Linked DNA regions of Marichromatium purpuratum 984. The protein of the gene in region 1 interacts with the protein of each later gene in a pairwise test. Links are inferred from orthologs where the notes say so. Each region holds a gene or a part of one and is shown in the gene's direction. Other genes may lie near its edges. The genes, in order: gyrA and gyrB.

Evidence for each region.
Region 2: the proteins of gyrA (region 1) and gyrB interact in binary tests that used the Escherichia coli proteins (3 or more experiments, as listed by UniProt). The link is inferred for Marichromatium purpuratum 984 from one-to-one orthologs.

Annotation. Positions count from the first base shown.
Region 1 is NZ_CP007031.1:999,823-1,003,337, forward strand. What follows is about bases 159-3,356. They hold gyrA (DNA gyrase subunit A), read left to right. Parts: upstream 159-552; coding sequence 553-3,156; downstream 3,157-3,356. Other genes in these bases: MARPU_RS04580 (EAL domain-containing protein), read left to right, coding at 159-159; serC (3-phosphoserine/phosphohydroxythreonine transaminase), read left to right, coding at 3,190-3,356. In the rest of the region: more of MARPU_RS04580, read left to right, coding at 1-158; more of serC, read left to right, coding at 3,357-3,515. UniProt on the Escherichia coli protein: A type II topoisomerase that negatively supercoils closed circular double-stranded (ds) DNA in an ATP-dependent manner to maintain chromosomes in an underwound state.
Region 2 is NZ_CP007031.1:3,953-7,356, forward strand. What follows is about bases 21-3,107. They hold gyrB (DNA topoisomerase (ATP-hydrolyzing) subunit B), read left to right. Parts: upstream 21-404; coding sequence 405-2,810; downstream 2,811-3,107. Other genes in these bases: gatB (Asp-tRNA(Asn)/Glu-tRNA(Gln) amidotransferase subunit GatB), read left to right, coding at 2,928-3,107. In the rest of the region: more of gatB, read left to right, coding at 3,108-3,404. UniProt on the Escherichia coli protein: DNA gyrase negatively supercoils closed circular double-stranded DNA in an ATP-dependent manner to maintain chromosomes in an underwound state.

The DNA of each region.
Region 1 (3,515 bases):
TATCGCGCCCTCGCCGGCATCGCCGCCGAACTCGGCATCGAACTCCTCGCCGAGGGCATCGAGACCGAGGCCGAACTCGACTACGTCCGCCGCCATGGCGCCGACCTGGCTCAGGGCTATCTGTTCGGACGGCCCGGTCCCGAGGTGGCTGGTAGCTGAACGCAAGGTCGCGTCCAGCCGCCAGCCGCCAGCCGCCAGCCGCCAGCCGCCAGGAGATTGAACCGCAAAGCCGCAAAGTGCGCGAAGAAAGCGACCCGTCTTCAGCAAGCAGCCTCCAGTGTCGGTTTGCGGTCAACTGCGATGCGACGAGACAACCCAGCCCCTTCACTGGAAGCTGGCGGCTGGAAGCCTTTCTCCATCTTCGCGCCCTTCGCGCCTTGGCGGTTCGATCCTCTCGGCGGTTCGATCTTCCCTGGTCGCTGCTTCCCCGCCCAGCGGATCGTCTCCAGCGTGGCTTGGCGCGGCGTGGTAGAATCGACAGGTTCAGAACACGCATCAGGGGCCTCGCTCTGAGGTTCCCTCAAGCACGCTTACAGCCGGTTCACCACACCCATGCCAGAATTCGCCAGAGAAGTCCTGCCCATCAATCTCGAGGACGAGATGCGTCAGTCCTATCTCGATTACGCCATGAGCGTGATCGTGGGGCGCGCGCTGCCGGATGTCCGCGACGGTCTCAAGCCCGTGCACCGCCGGGTGCTCTTCTCGATGCACGAGCAGGGCAACGTGTGGAATCGCGCCTATCGCAAGTCGGCGCGCGTGGTCGGTGACGTCATGGGTAAGTACCACCCCCATGGCGACTCTGCCATCTACGACACCATGGTGCGCATGGCCCAGCCGTTTTCGATGCGCAACCTGTTGGTCGACGGTCAGGGTAATTTCGGTTCGGTCGACGGTGATCCGCCGGCGGCGATGCGTTACACCGAGGTGCGGATGACCCGCATCGCCGATGCGCTGCTCGACGACCTCGACAAGGAGACGGTCGACTTCGCGCCCAACTACGACAACACCGAGCAGGAGCCGACGGTGTTGCCGGCGCGCTTCCCGAACCTGTTGGTCAACGGCTCCTCGGGTATCGCCGTGGGCATGGCGACCAACATCCCGCCGCACAACCTCAACGAGGTGATCGACGCCTGCTTGGCGATCATCGATGACCCCATGGTCGATCTCGAGCAGCTGATCGAGCTGGTGCCCGGCCCGGACTTCCCCACCGGTGCCCTGATCAACGGGGTGCATGGCATTCGCGAGGCCTATCGCAGCGGGCGGGGCCGGGTGGTGATGCGCGCGCGCGCCGACATCGAGGAGCAGAGTCGCAGCGGTCGCGAGGCGATCGTGGTCACCGAACTGCCCTATCAGGTCAACAAGGCGCGGCTGCTCGAACGCATCGCCGAGCTGGTCAAGGAGAAGAAGATCGAGGGCATCGCCCAGGACGGGCTGCGCGACGAGTCCGACAAGGACGGCATGCGCATCGTCATCGAACTCAAGCGCGACACCCACCCCGAGGTGCTGCTCAACAACCTCTACCAGCACACCCAGATGCAGCAGGTGTTCGGCATCAACATGGTGGCCCTGGTCGACGGTCAGCCGCGCACCCTCAATCTCAAGCAGATCCTCGAATACTTCCTGCGTCACCGGCGCGACGTGGTCACCCGCCGCACCCTCTACGAGCTGCGCAAGGCGCGCGATCGCGCCCACGTGCTCGAGGGCTACGCCATCGCCCTGGCCAACATCGACGAGGTGATCGCCACCATCAAGGCCTCGCCGAGCCCGGCCGAGGCGCGCGAGCGACTGATGATGCGGGCCTGGGCGCCGGGTGCGGTCAGCGACATGCTGTCGCGCACCGGGGCCGAGCAGACCCGCCCGGAGACGCTCGATCCCGGCTTCGGCATGACCGATGAAGGCTACCGACTGAGCGAGCGCCAGGCCAAGGCGATCCTCGAGCTGCAGCTGCATCGGCTCACCGGGCTCGAGCAGGAGAAGATCCTCAAGGAGTTCGAGGAGATCCTCGCCCGTATCGGCGAGCTGCTGGCGATCCTCGGCGACCCCGATCGACTGATGGCGGTGATCCGCGAGGAGCTGGAGGCGATCCGCGAGCAGTTCGGCAGCGCGCGGCGCACCGAGATCCAGGTCGACCACACCGACCTCACCCTCGAGGACCTGATCGCCCCCGAGGACCTGGTGGTGACGCTCTCCCATCAGGGCTACGTCAAGGCCCAGCCGCTCAGCGACTACCAGGCCCAGCACCGTGGCGGGCGCGGCAAGAGCGCGACCTCCTTCCGCGAGGAGGACTTCATCGATCGGCTGTTCGTGGCCAACACCCACGACACCGTGCTCTGCTTCTCCAGCCGTGGCCGGGTCTACTGGATCAAGGTCTACGAGTTGCCCCAGGGCGGACGCAGCGCACGCGGTCGACCGATGGTTAACCTGCTGCCGCTCGAGCAGGGCGAGCGCATTACCGCGATGCTGCCGGTGCGCGAGTACGAGGACGGCTATTTCGTGTTCATGGCCACCAGCGCCGGCACGGTCAAGAAGACGCCGCTCCGGGACTTCTCGCGCCCGCTCTCGCGCGGCATCATCGCCATCGACCTGCACGAGGACGAGTATCTCGTCGGGGTGGCGATCACCGACGGCGATCAGGACCTGATGCTGTTCACCTCCGCGGGCAAGGCGGTGCGCTTCTCCGAGGACCAGGTGCGGGCGATGGGGCGGACCGCGCACGGCGTGCGCGGGGTCAAGCTGCAGCCCGATCAGCGCGTCATCTCGCTGGTGGTGCCCGAGCCCGGTACCGTGCTCAGCGTCACTGAAAACGGGTATGGTAAGCGCACCACGGTCGACCAATTCCCGACCAAGGGGCGCGGGACCCAGGGCGTGATCGCCATCCGCACCTCGGAGCGCAACGGCGAGCAGGTCGGCGCGGTGCTGGTGCTGCCGGGCGACGAGATCATGCTGATCACCGAGCACGGCACCCTGATCCGCACCTCGGTCGACGAGATCCCGGTAGTCGGACGCGATGCCCAGGGCGTCAAGCTGATCAATCTCGGCGACGGCGAGCGGCTGGCCTATGTCGAGCGCGTGGTCGCGCTCGATGAGGAGGAGGCCGAGGCCGATGCCTCGGATGTTGCCGACGAGGCGGGCGCGGATGCCGAGCCGCGCGACTGACAATCCTGATTCTGTGCTAGGGGAAGAGTGAGAATGGCTCGAGTGTACAATTTCAGCGCCGGGCCAGCGATGCTGCCCGAGGCGGTGCTGCAGCAGGCCCGCGAGGAGATGCTCGACTGGCAGGGTACGGGGACCTGCGTGGCTGAGATGAGCCACCGCGGCAAGGCCTTCGTCTCTATCGCCGAGCGCGCCGAGGCCGACTTGCGCGCGTTGCTGGGCATTCCCGAGAACTATCGGGTGCTGTTCCTCCAGGGCGGCGCCTCGAGCCAGTTCGCGATGGTGCCGCTGAACCTGCTGCGCGGCAAGGGCGAGGCCGACTACGTCAATACCGGCACCTGGTCGAAGAAGGCGATCGCCGA
Region 2 (3,404 bases), 1.0 Mb from region 1 along the record:
ATCGGCGCGCAAGGCAGGGGACTGACAGGGATGTTTCACGTGAAACCCAGCCAGGGGCATGTACCCGACGATCGTTGCACAACGCCCAAGCAGGGCGGCATCCCGTATAATCAAGGGATGAGACGACCGCTCTGGACCCTCGCAGCGCGCGTGGCGTGTCGGCATCGGCCGCTCACCGTCGACGCGGGGCACGCCCCTCGTCCCGTGCAGGCTCTCGCCCCCCCGGGGCCACGCCAGATCATGACACCCGGAGGTCCGCACGGAGGACGCCCAGTGCGTTTCAGCACGACGCCCCAGAACACGACGCTCGGCTCGAACACCGAACCGCGTATCCCTCGATCCTTTGCCCTTTGCCCCCCGGGCATCGAACGACAGGATCTCACTCATCGCTCGAAGCAGATCACATGACGTACGATTCCTCCAACATCAAGGTACTCCGCGGATTGGACGCTGTCCGCAAGCGTCCGGGTATGTACATCGGCGACACCGACGACGGCACCGGTCTTCACCACATGGTGTTCGAGGTGGTCGACAACTCCATCGACGAGGCACTCGCCGGTCATTGCTCGAGCATCAGCGTGACCCTGCATGCCGACGGTTCGGTCTCGGTACTCGATGACGGACGCGGTATCCCCGTCGACATCCACGAGGAAGAGCAACGCTCGGCCGCCGAGGTCATCCTCACCGTGCTCCACGCCGGCGGTAAGTTCGACGACAACTCCTACAAGGTCTCCGGCGGCCTGCACGGGGTCGGCGTCTCGGTGGTCAATGCGCTCTCGGAGTGGCTCAGGCTGCGCATCCAGCGCGGCGGGCACATCTATGAGCAGGAATACCGCATGGGCGAACCCATGTACCCGCTCAAGCGTATCGGCGACACCGAGCAGACCGGCACCGAGATCCGTTTCCAGCCCTCACCCGAGATCTTCACCAGCCTCGATTTCCACTACGACATCATGGCTCGTCGGCTGCGCGAACTCTCCTTCCTCAACTCGGGAGTGCGCATCACCCTCAGCGAAGAGGCGACGGGACGCAGCGATCACTTCGAGTACCAGGGCGGCATCCGCGCCTTCGTCGAGCACCTCAACAGCAACAAGGAACCGATCCACCCGACGGTGATGCACTTCAGCGCCGAGCGCCAGGACATCTCCGTCGAACTGGCGATCCAGTGGAACAGTGGGTATCAGGAGACCATCTTCTGCTACACCAACACCATTCCGCAGCGCGACGGCGGCACCCACCTCGCGGGGCTGCGCGCCGCACTCACCCGCACCCTCAACAGCTATATCGAGCAAGAGGCGCTGGACCGCAGCCAGAAGGTGCGCGCCATCGGCGACGACGCCCGCGAAGGCCTCACCGCGGTGCTCTCGGTGAAGGTGCCGGACCCCAAGTTCTCCTCGCAGACCAAAGACAAGCTGGTCTCCTCGGAGGTCAAGTCGGTGGTCGAGTCGCTGGTCGCCGAACAGCTCGGTATCTTCCTCGAGGAGACCCCGAACGAGGCCAAGGCGATCGCCAACAAGATGCTCGAGGCGGCGCGCGCGCGTGACGCCGCGCGCAAGGCGCGCGAGATGACGCGGCGCAAGGGCGTGCTCGACATCGCCGGGCTTCCCGGAAAACTCGCCGACTGTCAGGAGAAGGATCCGGCGCTCTCCGAACTCTATCTGGTCGAGGGAGACTCGGCCGGTGGCTCGGCCAAGCAGGGGCGTGATCGCAGCTTCCAGGCGATCCTCCCGCTCAAGGGCAAGATCCTCAACGTCGAGAAGGCGCGCTTCGACAAGATGCTCTCCTCGGCCGAGGTCGGCACCCTGATCACCGCGCTCGGCTGCGGCATCGGGCGCGAGGAGTACAACCCGGACAACCTGCGCTATCACCGCATCATCATCATGACCGATGCCGACGTCGACGGCGCCCACATCCGCACCCTGCTGCTGACTTTCTTCTATCGGCAGATGCCCGAGCTGGTCGAGCGTGGCTACATCTATATCGCCCAACCACCGCTGTTCAAGATCAAGAAGGGCAAGCAGGAGGAGTATCTGCTCGACGAGCCGGCGCTCAACAACGCCATGCTGCAGACCGCGCTCGACGGGGCCGAGCTGCACGTCTCGGCCGACGCCATGGCGCTGGCGAGCACCGCGCTGGAGGCGCTCGCCCGCGATTACCAGGTCTTCGTCGGTATCGTCAAACGGCTCGCCGCGCGCTATGACGCGGCCTTCCTCGAGGAACTCACCCATCTGCCCGCGCTCGAGACCGCGACCTTCAACGATCCCGAGGGCTTCGCGCAGTGGCACCAGCGTCTCGAATCCGGACTCAACCGTGAGCAATCACCCTCGTTGCACTACCGCGTCAAGCATGTCGCCGCCACCGAGGAACGCGCCCCGGGGCTGGAGGTGGTGCGGCTGATCCACGGTATTCCCGACACCCGCTTCGTACCGCTGGAGTTCTTCCACACCGCCGACTACAAGCGACTGGTCGACTACGGCGCCAAGGTCGACGGGCTGCTCGAACCCGGCGCCTACATGGCCCGTGGCGAGCGCCGCCGCGAGATCAGCGCACTCGGCGAGGGCGTGCGCTGGCTGCTCACCGAGGCCCAGCGCGGCTACAGCATCCAGCGCTACAAGGGACTCGGCGAGATGAACCCGGAGCAGCTGTGGGAGACCACCATGAACCCGGAGGGTCGGCGTCTGCTGCAGGTCTCGATCGAGGACGCGGTCGCCGCCGATCGTATCTTCACCACCCTGATGGGCGATCAGGTCGAGCCGCGCCGTCAGTTCATCGAGCACAACGCGCTCAACGTCGAGAACCTCGACGTCTAGAACCCGGTTGCCGCAGACGTCGCCCTGGAGCGGCGTCCTCGGCGCCGGGATCGCTCAACACCCAGGCACCCAGGGTGCCTGGTGACGCATCGACAAGAGAATCAGGCAGGCCCAACCATGCAATGGGAAACCGTCATCGGTCTCGAGATCCACACCCAACTCGCGACCCAATCCAAGATCTTTTCCGCGGCACCGACGGCCTTCGGCGCCGAACCCAACACCCAGGCATGCGCCATCGATCTCGGCCTGCCCGGGGTGCTGCCCGTGCTCAACGCTGAGGTGGTGCGCCTGGCGGTCCGTTTCGGCACCGCGATCGGCGCCGAGATCGCCCCGCGTTCGGTATTCGCACGCAAGAACTACTTCTACCCGGACCTGCCCAAGGGCTATCAGATCAGCCAGTACGAGCTGCCGATCGTCGGTCGCGGCCAGGTCGAGATCGTGCTTGATGACGGCAGCGTGAAGACCATCGGCGTGACCCGCGCGCACCTCGAGGAGGACGCCGGCAAGTCGCTGCACGACGACAGCCTGCTCGGTGGCGGCTACACCGGTGTCGACCTCAACCGCGCCGGCACCCCGCTGCTCGAGATCGTCTCC